One region of the Actinoplanes sp. 13 genome, then DNA from elsewhere that is predicted to be linked to it. Evidence: riboswitches for the same ligand, from Rfam matches in the RefSeq annotation. Region 1 holds a riboswitch; the other holds the start of a gene.
The links. Region 1 has a riboswitch for cyclic di-GMP ahead of AC0NH5_RS31390 (hypothetical protein). Riboswitches for the same ligand answer to the same signal wherever they lie in the genome.
Positions count from the first base shown of each region.

Region 2: linked by a shared signal. The riboswitch ahead of AC0NH5_RS00375 (Calx-beta domain-containing protein) and the one ahead of AC0NH5_RS31390 (hypothetical protein) in region 1 are both predicted to bind cyclic di-GMP.

Region 1 is NZ_JBVYOQ010000021.1:95,156-104,329, reverse strand. It holds gene thiO (glycine oxidase ThiO) at 1-983, shown strand, start outside; gene thiS (sulfur carrier protein ThiS) at 974-1,174, shown strand; gene AC0NH5_RS31415 (thiazole synthase) at 1,176-1,925, shown strand; partial or broken gene AC0NH5_RS31410 (thiamine phosphate synthase) at 1,919-2,473, shown strand; gene thiD (bifunctional hydroxymethylpyrimidine kinase/phosphomethylpyrimidine kinase) at 2,617-3,384, shown strand; gene thiC (phosphomethylpyrimidine synthase ThiC) at 3,456-4,985, shown strand; gene AC0NH5_RS31395 (DUF5305 family protein) at 4,995-7,208, opposite strand; gene AC0NH5_RS31390 (hypothetical protein) at 7,298-7,741, opposite strand; cyclic di-GMP riboswitch class I at 7,758-7,832, opposite strand; gene AC0NH5_RS31385 (ribonuclease domain-containing protein) at 8,033-8,452, opposite strand; gene AC0NH5_RS31380 (hypothetical protein) at 8,570-9,174, opposite strand, start outside.
Region 2 is NZ_JBVYOQ010000001.1:81,764-90,937, reverse strand. It holds gene AC0NH5_RS00380 (Calx-beta domain-containing protein) at 1-1,944, shown strand, start outside; cyclic di-GMP riboswitch class I at 2,182-2,262, shown strand; gene AC0NH5_RS00375 (Calx-beta domain-containing protein) at 2,278-5,532, shown strand; gene AC0NH5_RS00370 (ABC transporter ATP-binding protein) at 5,592-7,547, opposite strand; gene AC0NH5_RS00365 (ABC transporter ATP-binding protein) at 7,606-9,174, opposite strand, start outside.

The DNA of each region.
Region 1 (9,174 bases):
CCGCCGAACTGCTCGACGGCGGGGCCGACGTCACGGTGCACGACCCGTCGCCGCAGGGCGCCGACGGGGCCTGGCACGTCGCGGCCGGGATGCTGGCGCCGGGCGGCGAGTCCACTTTCGAATATCCGCACCTCACCCGGCTGCTCGACGCCTCGAACGCGTTGTGGCCGGACTATGCGGCCGCGCTGGGGGACGTCGGCTACGACGACGCCGGAACGCTCGGGGTGGCGCTGACCGCGGACGACGTGGCCGAGGCGGTGCGGGAGTGGAAGCACCAGAAGCTGAGCCCGCTGACCGGATCGCAGCTGCGTGACCTCGAACCGGCGCTGTCGCCACGGATCAGGGCCGGGGTGTTCGCGCCGACCGAGCGGCAGGTGGACCCGCGCAAGGTGGTCGCGGCACTGCGGAAGCGGCTGACCGGCCGGATCCAGCCGCGACGGATCGCCACGGTGTCCGAACTGGATTGCGAGGCCGATGTGGTCGTCGTGGCGGCCGGGTGCGGAACCGCCGCCCTGACCGGACTGCCGGTCCGCCCGGTCAAGGGACAGATGGTCCGCCTCCGTGGCGAGCCCGGCGTGCTCCGGCACGTGATCGACGGCGCCGCCGACGGGCGGCACGTCTATCTGGTGCCGCGCGCCGACGGCGAGATCGTGATCGGCGCCACCCAGGAGGAGCGCACCGATCGGACGGTCACCGCCGGTGGCGTCCACGACCTGCTGCGGGCGGCCCTCGACCTGGTGCCGGGACTCGCCGAACACGAGATCACCGAGGTGACCGCCGGCCACCGGCCCGGCACCCCGGACAACGCACCGCTGCTGGGACACCTCGACGACACCCGCCGGACGGTGGTGGCCGCGGGCCATCACCGCAACGGCGTCCTGCTCGCGCCGATCACGGCGCGGCTCATCGCCGGCCTGGTGCTCACCGGGACGGCTGATCCCCTGCTGGAACCCTTCGGACCCGGGAGATTCGGATGCGCCTGACGATCAACGGACGGCCGGACAGCCGGCCCGGCACGTGCTCGGTCGCGGCCCTGGTCGCCGAGATCACCGAGGCGACCCGCGGCGTGGCGGTCGCGGTCAACGGAACGGTGGTGCCGCGCTCGGCGTGGGCCTCCGTCGACCTGGCCGACGGCGACAAGATCGAGGTTCTGACCGCGGCGCAGGGTGGCTGACATGGGCACGTTTCTTCCGGAGAACGGGCTGATCCTCGGCACCGGCGGCGCGAACAGCCTCGCCGCGCTGGAGGAGGCCATCCGGGCGTCGGAGACCACCCTGGTCACGGTCGCACTGCGCCGGGTCGAGGCCGCGGGACCGGGCCTGCTGCCGATGCTGGACCGGCTCGGCGTGCGGATCCTGCCGAACACGGCAGGTTGCTACACGGCCGGCGACGCGGTGAAGACCGCGCAGATGGCCCGGGAGGCGTTCGAGACCGACCTGATCAAACTCGAGGTGATCGGCGACGAGCGGACCCTGCTGCCGGACGGCGTCGAGCTGCTGCGGGCGGCGGAGATGCTGGTCCTCGACGGGTTCACGGTCCTGCCGTACACCAGCGACGATCCCATCCTGGCCCGTCGCCTGGCCGACGCGGGCTGTGCCGCGGTGATGCCGGCGGGCTCGCCGATCGGCTCCGGCCTGGGCATCTCCAACCCGCACCACATCGAGCTGATCCGGCAGAACGTCGACGTGCCGGTGGTGCTCGACGCCGGCATCGGCACCGCCTCGGACGCCGCGCTCGCGATGGAACTCGGCTGCGACGCGGTGCTCATCGCCAGCGCGATCACCCGCGCGGACGACCCGGCGGCGATGGCGACGGCGATGCGGCACGCGGTCGCGGCCGGCCGGCTGGCCCGGTCGGCGGGGCGCATCCCACGGCGCTTCCACGCCGTCGCGTCCACTCCGGACGAAGGGATCCCGGTGTGGTGACGCCCGGCGGGCTCGTCGTGCTCACCGACCGGCGGTCCGCTGCCGGGCCGTTGATCGAGGTGGTCCGGGCGGCGGTCCGCGGCGGCGCCGCCTGGGTCGTTCTCCGGGAACGCGATCTTGCGTACGACCTGCGCACCGCTCTCGCCCGGCGCCTCCGTGACGTGCTGCCGGCCGATCGGTTGATCGTGGCCGGACCGGATCCGCTCGGCGGCTCTGCCGTGCATCTCGCCGGGGCCGATCCGCTGCCGCCGGAGGTCCCGCTGGTGGGGCGGTCGTGGCACGGCAGCGAGGAGCTGTCCGAAGTGGATTACGTGACCGTGTCGCCGGTCTATGCGACCGAGTCCAAACCGGGGTACGGGCCGGCGCTCGGGGCGGCGGGGGCCGCCGAGCTGCGCGCGCCCGTGCCCTGGCTCGCACTCGGTGGCATCGGGTCGGCGGCGCGGGCCGCGGAGTGCGCCGCCGCGGGGGCGGCCGGGATCGCGGTGATGGGAGCGGTGATGCGGTCGCCCGACCCGGAGCGCACCGCCCGTGAGCTGGCCTCAGCCTTCCGATCCGCCGCGCCTTCCCGCCCTGCGCCGGCGGGCTTTAAAAGTAGTTCCCGGGCGGCCGAGGCAGACCTGGGCGGCTCCCCGGCTGGTGTCGGACGGGGTGGGACAGCCGTGCAGACCGATCGGGGGAGACGGGAGTTGTGATGACGCCTCGAGTGGTGTTGACGATCGCGGGCTCGGACTCCGGCGGCGGTGCCGGGATCCAGGCGGATCTGAAGACGTTCGCGGCGCTGGGCGCGTACGGGACGTCGGTGCTCACGGCGATCACGGCGCAGAACACGCTGGGCGTCACGGCCATCCACCCGGTGCCGGCGGAGACTGTGGCGGCGCAGCTGGACGCGGTCCTCACGGACCTGCCGGTGGCGGCCGTCAAGGTCGGGATGATCTCGGATCCGGCGGTGGCGAAGGTGATCGCCTCCCGGGCCGCGGAACTGCCGAACCTGGTCGTCGACCCGGTGCTGGTGGCCACGGCGGGGAGCCGGTTGGGAGAAGCGTCGGTGGTGGGAGTGCTTTGCGCGTACCCCTGCGTGCTGACCCCGAACCGGCACGAAGCCGGCGCCCTCCTCGGCCGGGTGATCGAGACGGCCGAGGAGATGGTGTCGGCGGCAGCCGAGCTCGCGGCGCTCGGGCCGCGGGCGGTCGTGGTGACCGGCAGCGAGCTGGCGCTGGACGTGCTGCATTTCGAGGGGGAGACCGTGCTGCTGCCCGGCGATCCGGTGGCGACGGTGAACAACCACGGGTCGGGGTGCACGTTCTCGTCGGCGATCGCGGTGCGGCTCGCCGAGGGTGATTCCGTGCCGGCCGCGGTCCGGGCCGCGAAGTCCTATGTCCGCCGCGGACTCGTCGGTGGCAGCGCCTGGCGATTGGGCGCGGGCCCCGGTCCGCTGGACCACTTCGGCTGGTCCGTCTAACAGGCTCCGGCAGGCGTTGTCGTAATCCTTTGCTGCCGTCTTGTGCCGGTTTCGTCACTATCTGGGGAGGTATGTCCATGCGACGCAAGGTCTACGTCGAAGGAACCCGTCCGGACATCCGGGTGCCGTTCACCGAAGTGGTGCTGACCGGCGACAACCCGCCGGTGCGGCTCTACGACACGTCCGGGCCGGGCAGCGACCCGTCAGCCGGGCTGCCGCCGCTGCGCAAACCGTGGCGGACCGGGCGCACCCAACTGGCGTCCGCCCGCGCCGGCATCGTCACGCCCGAGATGGAGTTCGCCGCGACCCGCGAGGGGGTGTCGCCCGACCTGGTGCGCGACGAGATCGCGGCGGGCCGGGCGGTGCTGCCGGCCAACGTCAACCACCCGGAGTCAGAACCGATGATCATCGGGTCGAAGTTCCTGGTGAAGGTCAACGCGAACATCGGCACGTCGGCGGTCACCTCGTCGGTCGAGGAAGAGGTCGAAAAGCTGACCTGGGCGACGCGCTGGGGCGCCGACACCGTGATGGATCTGTCGACCGGGCCGCGGATCCACGAGACGCGGGAGGCGATCGTACGGAACTCGCCGGTGCCGATCGGAACCGTGCCGATCTATCAGGCGCTGGAAAAGGTCAACGGCGACCCGCTGCGCCTCACCTGGGAGATCTTCCGGGAAACCGTGATCGAACAGGCCGAGCAGGGCGTCGACTACATGACGATCCACGCGGGGGTGCTGCTCGCCTACGTGCCGATGGCCGCCGAACGGGTCACCGGAATCGTGTCGCGCGGCGGGTCGATCATGGCGGCGTGGTGCCTCGCCGAACACCGGGAGAACTTCCTCTACACACACTTCCGCGAGCTGTGCGAGATCTTCCGGGAGTACGACATCACGTTCTCCCTCGGTGACGGGCTGCGGCCCGGATCGATCGCGGACGCCAACGACGAGGCGCAGTTCGCGGAACTGCGCACGCTCGGCGAACTGACACACATCGCCTGGGAGTACGACGTGCAGGTGATGGTCGAAGGGCCCGGCCACGTGCCCATGCACAAGATCAAGGAAAACGTGGATCTGCAGGTCGAGCTGTGCGGGGGAGCGCCGTTCTACACGCTCGGGCCGCTGGCCACCGACATCGCGCCCGCCTACGACCACATCACGTCGGCCATCGGCGCGGCGATGATCGGATGGTTCGGGACGGCGATGCTGTGTTACGTCACCCCCAAGGAACACCTGGGGCTCCCCAACAAGGACGACGTCAAAGCGGGAATGATCGCCTACAAGATCGCGGCGCATGCGGCGGACCTGGCGAAGGGGCATCCGGGAGCTCAGGAATGGGACGACGCGCTGTCCCGGGCGCGATTCGACTTCCGCTGGGAGGACCAGTTCGAACTGGCGCTGGACCCCGGAACGGCCCGCGCCTACCACGATGAGACGCTGCCTGCGGCGCCCGCCAAAACGGCGCACTTCTGCTCCATGTGCGGGCCGAAGTTCTGCTCCATGAAGATCAGCCACGAGCTGCGGGCGGCGGGGATGAAAGCCAAGTCGTCGGAGTTCGTGGATGCGGGCGGGCGGGTCTACCTGCCGGTGACGCCCGCGTCGTAGGCCCGGGTTCTAACGGGTGGGCGGGCGCTTGGACGGCGGCAGGAAGTCGAAGATGGCGGGATGCTTGCTGTCGTCGTCCGGGTGGTGCTCGCCGGTGGGGGCGATCTGCTCGTTGCGGGCGGCCAGGTCCTCCACCGCTTCCCGTTCTGTTTCCGCGGGGGTCGCCGTTTCGGCGGGGGTCGCCGTTTCGGCGGGGGTCGCCTTGCGGGGGGACGGCTTGCGGCGGGGGGCACGCTTCTTCGGCTCGGGTGGAAGGCCTGCGGATTGTGGCGGAGTGTCGGCTTCCGGGGTGGCTGAGGGCGGGGCAGGTTTCTGTTTCGGGCGGCGGGCTCGTTTCGCGGGGGCGGCTTTGGTGGCCGTCTTTGCCTCCGGTATCTGAAGGTCCGGTGTTATCGGCTCGGCCTTTTGCAGATCGGCGGCCTCGCTATCCGCTTCTTGTTTCTCAGCGGCTTCCGGGGGCTTCTCCGGGCTTTCCTGTGCCTGCGGGGCTTTCTGTGCCTGCGGGGCTTTCTGTGCCTGCGGGGCTTCCTGTGCCTGGCTTTCCTTTGCCTGCTGGGCTTCCTGTGCTTGCTGGGCTTCCTGTGCCTGGGCTTCCTGTGCCTGCGGAACGGGGAGCTCCGGGGCGGCGGGCAAGGCGGCTGCGGAAACCGGAGCGGAGACGGGGGCGGAACGGCGTACCGGGGAAGTAGGTTCGGTCCGAGCTGTTTCCGCTGTGATCGGCTCCGGTGCGGGTGGTGTGATCCGATAGCGATAGGTGATGCCGTCGTCCCGGACCACGAAGTCGTCGGCGCCGTCGGGACGGGTCCAGGTCAGGATCATCTGGCCGTAGCGTTCGGCCAGCTTCACCAGGGCCGGGAACGTGTCGACGAGGACGACCGGCTTGCCGGGCGGGCTGGCCATCGGCTCGACCGGAACCAGCAGGTGCGGATAGCGCCGCTCGATCTGCGCGCGGGTCCGCAACGGGACGTGACGCAGAGCCGTCATGGCGATGAGGATCGCGCCGACGATGGCGACCAGCAGGAGATAGACGGCGTATCGGCGGGCTTCCGGCGCATTGAGAAGGTCGTACCCGAAAGCGCCGATCTTGCGATCCCGAACCGAGGTTCCCGCGTTGGTCGCGGTGGAGCCCTCGACGGTCAACGTATCCGCGCCGCCGGCGAGCGTGAGCGCCAGCGGAGCCAGATTGAGCGGAAGCTGCGGGGCGAAACTGGAGCCGTCGCCGTGCTCGACCCGCGCGGTCACCGCCAACGCGACCGCGCCCATGTCGGCGCCGATCGCCTTGCCGGCATCCACGGCGCGCTTCTCCAGAGCGGGAAGATCCAGCTGAACGGTGTCGGTGTAGGCGCTCGTGGCGAACTGCTTCTCCTGTGACAACTGCAGGGTCGTGTGCCAGCCGTTCTGCGCGGAGAGGCGGGCGTCGACCTTCATCCGGCCGGGTTCGCCGGTGTAGTTCATCCGCAGGGTGACCAGATTGGCGAGCTTCCGGAAAACCGGGTCGGGGGAGTAGACGGTGGTGCCGTCGTACGCGGCGGACCGTGGAACCTCGGCGGAATAGGAGAAAGTCATCGACTCGCCGGCCTTGCCGGTGCTGGTCACCGTTTCGGTGGCCGGCTTCATGAAACCGAGAACCCCGAGCCCCAGCCCGATGACGCCGCAGAGCGCGGTGACGACGGCCAGGATGCGGAGGGCGGGATGTAAGCGGTTGACCGCCTTGATCACGGTCGCCGCTGCCGCCCAGGACCCGCCGCTCCCCCCAGACATGCCCTTCACTTTCTTCTTCCGGCGACCGCGAGGTACGTCGCGGCGACTCCTGGCTGTAGCCGTACCACCGCTCACGAACAGAAAGCCGAGCATCCCCAGACCGGTGGGGCTGAGAAACGGCTGTAGCCAGACACCGCCGTCAGGGATGTGTAAAAACGCCCGCCCGATCAATTCCTTTGCCGTGGGTGTCAGCGGGTCGCTGGAAGCGTTGTTATCTCCTTTGAGGACAAATCCTGAGTCGGCATCACCGGAGATGATCCGATGCAGCACCTCCACCTGCCCGCCAGACCCATGGTATGCGGCGATCTGCCCCACTTCGTAGGATTCCGCCTTCAGAACGACTACTAGATCTCCAGCGTGATAGGTGGGCTGCATGCTGACGCCATGGGTCACGACGTAGGAGACGCGATGGGTTCCGATGGCCCACGCGCCAATGGCCGCCATCATGATGATGGCGGCCATTGCGATGATGCGTCCAGAGCGTCGGATCAGGCCCCCCGATCAGCTTCCACTGATGCAGAATGCCAGGTCAGCGCCCCGGGTGGAGGGGCTTAGGCGACGACGATCTGCATGCCGCCCAGGCGGCTGTAGTAGTTGGCCTGCACGTGGCCGCTGTCGGCGGTGAGTGCCGTTACGCACGTGACAGTCGTGCCGCTGACGGCCGGGCAGTAGAACTGGTCGGCCACGTTGGTGTCTCCGTAGGCGCCGCCACTCGGCGTCAAGGTGACGGCCTTGCCGTTGGCCGCGCTGTCGCTGAAGGTGATCGTCACGCCGTTGACCTGCGTCTTTGCGGCGCCGTCCGCGAAGGAGTACACGATGGCGTTGATGGTTGCGCCGGTCACGGTCTGGGAGACCGTGCCACCGATGAACTGGGTGGTGGTCGCGGTGCCGCTCCCCGCCAGGGCGAGGCCGGAGTTGGCGGTGAAGGCGGTGCTGCCGGCGGCAACGACGCCAGCGACGGCCACGCCGCCCAGCAGCTGCATCATGTTACGCATATTTGTTCTCCCCTTGGTCGGTAGTCCAGCCAGCCGCGTGGGCTCTGTGGCTTTGCGTCCCCGGTTCGCACCGGGTTTGCCTTTGTCGGCCGAGCGGATGCTCGATTTGCTTACGCCAGGTTGTTCGGTTGTGGGCCACCACGGCTAAGCCTTAGGGCGAGGTATTTTTCGGAATTCCGCACCTGAGCCCGTGCAGGGTGCTATCGGGTTGCAGCGGTCGCCGGGAAACCGGGCAGACACGAACGCGGCGGCTGTCCGGAGACAGCCGCCGCGGGATGCGCGTCAGCGCTGTTACAGCTTGTAGAAGGTCACGTAGTGATCCGGGGTGAAGTATGCGACGCGGGTGCTGCGGTTGACGACGATCCGGTAGGCGTCACGCGCCGCCCCTCGGTTGCGGGAGTAGACGTCGTACTCGCCGTAGGTGGCGGACGGCAGTTGACCCTCGCGGTTGTAGAAGCGGCCGCCGGTGTAGTTGTAGTTGCCGTACGGCCAGGAGTACCAGCCGGCGGTGGTCGGCCAGCCGAGCGACGCCCAGCCGGTGAAGGCGGTGCGCGCGGCTGAGCAGCGGCTGATGGTGCAGCTGTTGTACACGGCGGCGTGGGCGGCGGCGGTGTGGGTGGGCGCCACCACGGCGGGGGCGACCAGCGTGGTGCCGGTGAAGGCGAGGACCAGGGCGAGACCGGAGAGGAACCGGCCGAGGCGGGACGTCATGCTGATCGGACTCCGATGCCGTCGAGGAGATGAGACCCGGACATCGACCATCGTCAACGGGTGGGCGTTTCCGTGGTACCTCCTGGTCTGATCATTCCACCGGTGTTCAGCGATGATTCAGGAATTGCCGAGTCCGTTGACCCAGTCGACATATTCGGAGTCGCCGCGGCGGTTGCGGTCCGGCGGAAGAATCGCGTCCGGTGACAGTGCGGCGCGCTGTGCCGAGGCGGCGGTCCGGGGGTGCTCGGCGGTGTCGATGCCGGTCCGCGGGCCGGGCTGGGCGGCGGCGAACCCGTTGAACGGCGGCGTCGCCGCGGGCGGCGGGTTCTCCTCGGAGGCGTCCCGAGTGCGCCAGCCGCGCCGCAGGCTCGCCGCCACACCACCGCCGGACTGCCCACGCTGACCGGAGAACCGCGGCTCCCCGGACGCACCCGGCTGCCCGGCGACACCGGGCGCCGCCTGCTGGCCGGCAAAAGGCGGCACGGCGGGCGGCACGGCTGGCGAGCCGGCGGGCGGCACGGCCTGCGGGCCGGCGGGCGGGCTGAACGGCGTACCCGTACCAGAGGAGAAGGGTGACGGAACCGCCTTGGCCGGGGTGCTGTTGGCCAGGTCCGCAAGCGGATGCGGCCGGTCCGGCGCGGTGAGGACGCCGGTGTCCGAGGGGCGCAGCTGCGCCTCCGGGCGCTGCGCGGCAGCCTCGGCGACCGCGGCGATCGCCGACT
Region 2 (9,174 bases), on a different contig from region 1:
TACTCGCCTTCGGCTTCCGTCCCGGTGACCCTCGCCTTCGGTGGTGGCAACGCCGCCACCTCCACCGAGCAGGCCGTGTCGGTCACCTACCAGGTGAACCCCGAGACCGCCTCCTCGGCCGACATCGGCACGCCGTCGCCGGCCAGTCCGCTCGTCGTCGCCGGTGGTGCATCCGGGGGAACGATCGAGATCCCGATCGTCAACGACCAGGCCGTCGAATCGACCGAGACCTTCCAGGTGGTCGCCACTCAGGTGAGCCCGGCGGGCGCCACCATCGGCACCGCCGCGGGGACGGTGAGCATCACCGACAACGATGTGAACCAACTGCCCCCGGCGGAAGGCGGAGGCGGGGACGGCGTCGTCGTGCCGTCGTTCTCGGTCGCGAGCACCGCATCGGCCGGGGAGGGTTCGGGTCCGGCCACCGTCGGGGTGACCCTGGACGCCGCGGCCACCAACGATGTCGACCTCACCGTGGTGGCCACCGAAGGCACCGCCACCGACGCGGCCAGCGGGCTCGGTGGGGACGACTACGACCCGCCCGCCACCACCTTGCGCATCCCGAAGGGCGGCCGTAGCGCGATCGTGACGATCCCGGTCCGGCAGGACACCGTCTTCGAGGGGGACGAGAACGCCCGGATCACCGTCGCGCTCGCTGCCGGGGAGCGGGACGCCAGTGGCGCAGCGCAGTCGGCCACCGTCACCGTCGTCGACGACGACCCCCGGCCCACGCTCGACCTGGTGGCTGTCACCGCCGCGGAGGGGCAGACCATCGAGGTCCGCGGAACCGTCACCGGAACAGCGCAACGCGAGCTCGATCTGGGCGGCACCGCCGCTGTGGCCCAGGACGAGGCGGACGACTCCGCGGAGCCCGGCGACTATGACCTCACCGGCTTGGACAACGTGCTCCCCGCCGGGACGCCGAGCGGCAGTGTGGTCAACCTCGGAACCATCCGTCTGAACGACGACACCGTCGATGAGAACGCGGAGAGTATCCCGCTCGGCCTCGGCGGGTCCCGGGTGGAGTACCGGATCGCGGACGACCCGCTCGACGTCTCGCCGACCGTTTCGATCAGCGACGAGGCCACCCGGGAGAGCGCCGGAGCGGCCGAGCTGGCCGTCTCTCTGAACTTCGCCGGCGGCACCACCGGAACCGAGCGCTCCATCGCGGTGCCATGGCGCACGATCGCCGGTACCGCCGACGCGGGCAAGGACTTCACCGCGTCGAGCGGCACGGTCCGGTTCACGCCGCCGGTCACCGCGACGACCATCTCGGTGCCGCTGCTCAAGGACAACCGCAACGAGTCGGAGCAGGCCTTCACCGTGCAGCTGGGGACGGCGCAACCCGCCGACGTGGCCGTCACCCGGGCGAAGGGCACGGTCACCGTCGCGGACGACGACAAGGCCAAGGCGCCTACCCTGAACGTCCCGTCCTCGGTCACCGGCACCACGCGGCTGGCCGTCACGGGGGCGGCGGGCGCCGGCGCCACCGTCGAGATGCTCAGCGCTCCCGGAACGTCCGGCGGCACGTGGCGGGTCGTCTACACCACTGAGGCCGACGACAACGGCGACTTCACGTTCCGGCCGAACTTCACCATGGGTTACCGGCTCATGGTCCGTGCCGACGGGCTGACCTCACCGGTCCGCCTGCTCCAGGTCCGGCAGGAGCCGGCCCTGGCGGTCGCCTCCAACGCCCGTGGCACGGCGACTGTGAAGGTCGCCGGTGACCCGGACCGGCAGGGCCAGTCCGTGACCGTGCAGCGGCAGGTCAGCGGTGACTGGCAGACCGTCGCCACCGGCCGCCTCGATTCCGAGGGCACCTTCGTCACAGTCCAGCGCGGACTGCGGACGGGCAGCACCTACTCGTTCCGGGCGGTGGTCGGCGCTACCCCATCGCTGGGCATCCTCGCCGGCGTTTCGCCGACCCGGCAGGTCCGGGTTCGGTAGTCGATCAGCTGAGTGAAGGGCGGTCCGTTCGGGCCGCCCTTCACCCGTTTCACGGCCGTCCCGAGGGGGTCGTTACAGGTCATGTGAAGGTTTTTATACCGAAAAACGTGATCCGCCGGTAACAGGCCGATACGCCAGTTAGATTACGGAAGGCGTCGCCTCACACGGACCTTCGGATCCGTGTCTGCGCTGCTGAAGGCCGGTTTCGGCCGGCGCCCCCACCGCCCCAAGGTGCGGTACCCGAACAGGCAAACCCGTCGTGAGGCGGGGACGCAAAGCCAGGGGCCTCCCCGCTGGAGAGGTTGCCCAGCCGCCGAAGGAGTTAGGAAGAGAATGCGTCATCGACCAATCCAAGCGGCGCCGCGAGAGCGGGTGCCGTTCACGCTCTGGGGACCCAGCCGGATGCGGAAGGTTCTCGCCGGCCTCGCTGCCTCGGCTGTGGGTCTCGTCCCCGCGATGCTGATCACCACTCCGGCGCACGCGGCCGGGAACGTCAGCGATCTGACCATCTCCGACGCCGGTAACTGGGAGGGCGGAACCCTTCGGTTCACCCTCACCTACACGGGCTCGCTGCCGGCCACCTACAGCGTCGCCACCGCCGACGCGTCGGCCGCGTCCGCTAGCGACTACACCCAGCGGAGCGCCGGAAACATCTCGTTCCCCGGCACCGGTGGCAACAACACCGTGGTCGTCTCGGTCGCCACGGCAGCCGATGCTGACGTCGCGGACGAGACCTTCCTTCTGACGGCGACGGGTGACGACGGCACCAAGTCGGGCACCGGAACGATCTGGGCGGCGAGCGCCTACCCGAACTACACCCTCACCGGTCCGACGGAGGCGGTGACGGAGACCGCGATCACGTCGGGCGCCGGCACCTCCCAGAAGCGCGTCACGATCACTGCGACGATCGACACGGCGATGCCGCACGACGTCACCATTCCGATGGCGACGGCAGTGGCTGCCAGCCGGGCCACCAACTTGCAGGCCAGGTCCGATGGCAGTACGTTGCGTGACTTCTCGGCCCTGCCGGCTTCCGCTGCGATCGTGATTCCCGCGTACCAGTACACCGGGAGCATCGACGTCGAGCTCTTCGACGACGCGCTTGACGAAGAGGACACCCAGTACTTCCGGGTCCAGCAGGCGAGCGTACCGCTCGGCGCGGCGACCAACGTGACGCCGGTCGAAGTCGCTGTCACCGACGACGACACGGCGCCGACCGTGAAGATCGGCGACGCCCCGGCCGCGACCGAGGCCGCGGTCGTCAGGTTCCCGCTCACCCTGTCCGCGCCCACGGAGAAGACGGTCACCGTGGACTGGGAGTCCGCGGACGGCACCAACCTCTCCGGCTCCAACGCGGCCACGTCTGCCGACTACACCGCGGTAGTCACCGGTGTCGGTGTGGGCCGGGTGACCATCCCGCAGTACACGACGACCAAGACGGCCGATCTCACATCGGTTACCGACACCACGTTCGAAGGGCCGGAGAACGTCCGGGCTCGTCTTACCGCCGCCAGCGGTGCCACGCTGGGCACGCCGACCATCGGCACCGGCGTCATCAACGACGACGACGCGGCGACTGCGGGCCCGATCGTCACGCTCACCCCGACCACGGTCCAGGAGGGCGACTCCGGCGAGAACGTCCGGAAGCTCGCTGTGACGGTCACGAACGCCACCTACCCGACGCCGGTCAAGATCGACTGGAAGACCAAGGACGGCACCGCCAAGGCGGGTTCGGACTACAAGGCCGGTGAGGGAAGCTTCACCATCCCGGCCAACACGAGCACGGCGACCTGGACCCAGGACATCCCGATCACCGTCCTGGGCGACAAGGTGCTGGAGGGGGCCGAGGGCTTCGCCGTCACCCTGTCCAGCACGACCGCGACCATCCGCAACCCGGGTGACGTGGCCATGACCCTCACCGAAGCCACCGAGGGCGACGAGAAGCCTGTCTTCAACGTGGGCGACGTCTCGGTGACCGAGGGCAACACCGGCACCACCATGGCGAAGATCCCGATCTCGCTGAGCGGGGCCTCCCCGACGGACACCGTCTTCACCTCGACGTTCACCGCGGCCAGCGCGGTCGAGGGCGGCTCCCTGGCCGGCGACAACGACTACGACCTGCCGGCCGACACCACCGCCACCATCAAGGCCGGCGAGACGACCGGGTACCTGAACATCCCGATCAACGGTGACACCGTCTACGAGCGGGACCAGCAGTTCAGCGTCGCGATCACCACGGCGAGCACCGACGTCACCGCCACCGACACGGCTTTCGTCAAGCACGTCTCGCGGGTCAGCATCGGCAACGACGACGCCCAACCCTCGCTGACCTTCACCACCGGCAACGTGACCGAGGGGCAGTCGACCCAGGTCACCGGCACGATCGTCGGTGTCTCGGAGTACCCGTACAACCTCGGCCTGACCGTGGGTGGCGGCACTCCGAACCCGGCCACGCCGGGCACCGACTTCAAGGCGCCCGACGCTCTGCCCACCACGACGATCAGCGTCGCCCGCGGGGCCACGGGTGCGCTGACCACCATGAACGGCGCCTACACCTGGACGTTCGCCGCTCTCGAGGACACCATCGACGAGCCGACCGAGGCGTTCACCGTCACGGCCAACGAGACGACCGGTGTGCCGACCGGCTTCACCCCGTCCGCCGGCACCTACAAGATCGCCGACGATCCGCTGGACCTGCCGCCGGCGGTCTCCATCGGGGACGCCTGGATCAACGAGAAGGAAGGCTCGGTCGACGTTCCCATCGATCTGACCTTCACCGGTGAGGCGACCTCGACCACGCAGACGGTCACCGTCCCGTTCTGGACCCAGGACGGCACGGCCAAGGCGGGCTCGGACTACAAGGCGGTCAAGGGCACGCTCCAGATCCCGCCGGGTTCCATGAAGTGGACCGTCAAGGTTCCGCTCATCAACGACTGGGACGTCGAGGGCGACGAGACCTTCACGGTCCGGATCGGCAACGTCGGCCCGTTGGGCTCCTCGGTGATCACCGGCGACGCCACCGTCACGATCAAGTCGGACGACACGCACAACCCGGTCACGCCGACCATCAGCGTCACCGGACCGGCCAAGGGCACCGGCAACGCGACCATCACCGGCAAGGCCGCGGCGAACGCCGAGGTCGAGCTCTGGGGTGCTCCGATCGCCGGCAAGGGTGCGCTGAAGTGGCTGGTCAACGGCAAGGCCGACGCCGGCGGCAACTACCGGTTCACCCGCGCCATCTCCACGGGCTACCGGTTCGCCGTCCAGTCCCACGAGATCAACTCCGCGGAGCGGAGCGTCAAGATCACGCAGGACCCGGCCTTCACGGTCAGCTCCACCAAGGGCAAGGTCACGCTGAACGTCACCGGCAACCCGAAGGCCGCCGGCCAGTCGGTCATCGTGCAGCGCCTGAGCGGCGGCAAGTGGGTCAACACCGCCTGGAAGGGCACCACCACGGCCACTGGCTGGAAGGGCACCTTCACCGCCAAGTCGGGCACCAAGTGGACGCTGCGGGCGTTCGTCGCCGGTAACACCGGCGCCGGCATCAACCCGGGCTACTCGGGCCAGAAGGCCATCACCATCAAGTAAGTCGAAGCAGCGACGTGACGGGGGCGGCCGGCCGGCCGCCCCCGTTCCGTATGGGCAGATCAGTCGATCTCGACCGCCTGCGCGAACTGCGCCGAGTAGAGCCGCGCATACGCCCCGTCCGCCGCGATCAGCTCATCGTGCGTGCCCTGTTCGACGATCGATCCGTTCTCCATCACCAGGATCACGTCGGCGTCGCGGATCGTCGACAGCCGGTGGGCGATCACGAAGCTGGTCCGGCCGGTGCGCAAGTTGCCCATGGCCCGCTGGATCAGCACCTCGGTCCGGGTGTCGACGGAGCTGGTCGCCTCGTCGAGGATCAGGATGCTCGGCTCGGCGAGGAACGCCCGCGCGATGGTGATCAGCTGTTTCTGGCCGGCGCTGACGTTCGAGCCCTCTTCGTCGATCTTCGTGTCGTACCCGTCCGGCAGGGTCCGCACGAAACCGTCGACGTGTGCGGCCTCGGCCGCCTGCTGGATCAGCTCCGCAGAAGCGGAGTCGGCGCCGTAGGCGAGGTTCTCCGAGATGGTCCCGCCGAACAGCCAGGTGTCCTGGAGCACCATCCCGATCTGCTCGCGCAGCTGTTCCCGGGGCATGGACGCGATGTCCACCCCGTCCAGCGTGATCCGGCCCGAGGTCACGTCGTAGAACCGCATCAGCAGGTTGACCAGCGTCGTCTTGCCGGCTCCGGTGGGGCCGACGATCGCCACGGTCTGCCCCGGCTCGACAGCCAGCGACAGGTTCTCGATGAGCGGCTTGTCGGGCAGGTAGCGGAACGACACGTTCTCGAACGCGATCCGCCCCCGCACCGTCCCCAGGTCGACCGGGGCCGGATCCGGCGACTGCTCCGGGGCGTCCAGCAGCGCGAACACCCGTTCCGCCGACGCGACACCGGACTGCACCAGGTTCGCCATGCTGGCCACCTGGGTGAGCGGCTGGCTGAACTGCCGGGAGTACTGGATGAAGGCCTGCACCTCGCCCAGCGACAGCGTGCCCGAGGCCACGCGCAGGCCGCCGACGACGGCCACCAGCACGTAGTTCAGGTTCGAGATGAACATCATGGCCGGCTGGATCAGGCCGGAGATGAACTGGGCGCGGAAGCTGGAGGCGTACAGCCGGTCGTTGTGCTCCTCGAACACCGCGGCGGCCTCCTGCTGGCGCCCGAAGACCTTGACCAGCGCGTGCCCGGTGAACATCTCCTCGATGTGCCCGTTCAGCTTCCCGGTGGTCTTCCACTGTGCGACGAACTGCGGCTGCGACCGTTTGCCGATCACCGTGGTCAGCCATATCGAGACCGGCACGGTGACCAGTGCGATCAGCGCGAGCAGCGGCGAGATCCAGAACATCACGCCGAGCACCCCGACGATCATCAGCAGGGCGGTGACCAGCTGCGCGAACGTCTGCTGCAGGGTCTGCGCGATGTTGTCCGTGTCGTTGGTGGCGCGGCTCAGCACCTCACCGCGCGACTGCTGATCGAAATATGACAGCGGCAGGCGTCCGAGCTTCGCCTCGACCTGGTTGCGCAGGTCGAGGACGGCGGACTGGACGGCCTTCGCGGTGAGCCGGCCCTGCAGTACGCCGAAGACCCAGGCGCCGAGGTAGATCACCACCACCCAGGCGAGGATCTGGCCGAGCCGGGTGAAGTCCACCCCCTGCCCCGGGATCACGTCCACTCCGGAGAGCAGGTCGGCCTGGTTGTTCTCGCCTCGGGCGCGGAGCCCGGCGATCGCCTCCTCCTTGGTGACGCCGGGCTGGAGCATCCGCCCGATCACGCCGGAGAAGATCACGTCAGTGGCGCGGCCGAGCAGATAGGGCCCGAGCACCGAGAGGAAGACGCTGCCGACGCCGAAGAGCAGCACGAACGCGACGGTGATCCGTTGCGGTCGGAGCATGCCGAGCAGTCGCTTGGTCGAGCCTTTGAAGTCCTGGAGTTTCTCCGGCGGTCCGCCGGCCATCATCATCCGGGCCGCGGGCGGTCCGGCGGGCGGTGGTCCGGGCCGGCGGGTGGGCGCGGTCATGCGGATCCTCCATCACGAAGCAGGAACCTGGGGGGTACGACCGGAGCGTGATCGTTCGTCATGCCGCCGCCTCCGCCGCGGTCAGCTGGGAGAGCACGATCTCGCGATAGGTCGGGTTCGACTCCATCAGCTCGTCGTGGGTGCCGGTCCCGGCGACCTTGCCGTCGTCGAGCACGACGATCCGGTCGGCGTCCCGGATGGTGCTGACCCGCTGCGCCACGATCACCACGGTCGCGTCCGCGATGTAGGCGGTCAGCGCCGCCCGCAGAGCCGCGTCCGTCGCGTAGTCCAGCGCCGAGAACGAGTCGTCGAACAGGTAGATCTCCGGCCGGTGCACGAGGGCGCGGGCGATCGCCAGCCGCTGCCGCTGACCGCCCGACACGTTGGTGCCGCCCTGCGCGATCGGCGCCTCGAGCTGTCCCTCCATCTGCTCGACGAACTCCCTGGCCTGGGCGACCTCCAGGGCCTCCCAGAGCTCGTCGTCGGTGGCGTCCGGGTTGCCGTAGCGCAGGTTGGAGGCGACGGTGCCGCTGAACAGGTAGGGCCGCTGCGGCACCAGGCCCACGATGCGGGACAACAGTGCCGGGTCCAGCTCGCGGACGTCGACACCGTCGACGAGGACGGTGCCGCCGGTCGCATCGAAGAGCCGGGGGATCAGATTGAGCAGGGTGGTCTTGCCGCTGCCTGTGGAGCCGATGACGGCGGTGATCTCGCGGGGCCGGGCGATCACCCGTACCCCTGAAAGAACCGCGGCCTGCGCCCCCGGAAAGCGGAAGTCGACGTCCCGAAGCTCCAGCTCACCATGCCGTTCGAGTTGGGTGATCGGCGCCGTGGGCGGCGTCACGCTCGACTCGGTGTCCAGCACCTCCTCGATGCGTTCGGCGCAGACCTCGGCGCGCGGCACCATCATGAACATGAAGGTGGCCATCATGATCGACATGAGGATCTGCATGAGGTAGGCGACGAACGCGGTCAGCGAGCCGATCTGCATGCCGCCGGAGTCGATCCGGTGGCCACCGAACCAGAGCACCGCCACGCTGGAGATGTTCACGATCAGCATCACGGTCGGGAACATGAACGCCATGACCCGGCCGACCCGCAGCGACACGTCGGTGAGCTCGTCGTTCGCCACGCCGTAACGCTTCCGCTCGTGGTCGTCGCGGACGAACGCCCGGATCACCCGGATGCCGGTGATCTGCTCGCGCATCACCTGGTTGACCTTGTCGAGGCGCACCTGCATGGTGCGGAACAGCGGCCGCATCCGGGCGATGATCAGGCCGACCACGCCGATCAGCACCGGGACGATGACCAGCAGCAGCCCGGAGAGCGGGACGTCCTCGCGCAGTGCGAGCACGATGCCGCCGACGCACATGATCGGCGCCGACACCATCAGCGTGAACGTGAGCAGCACCAGCATCTGGATCTGCTGGACGTCGTTGGTGGTCCGGGTGATCAGCGAGGGCGCGCCGAACTGGCCGACCTCGCGGGCCGAGAACTCCTGCACCCGGTCGAAGATCGAGGCGCGCAGGTCCCGGCCGACGGCCATCGCGGTCCGGGCGCCGAAGTACACCGCCACGCCCTGTGCCACGATCTGGAGCACCGTGACACCGATCATGGCGCCGCCGAT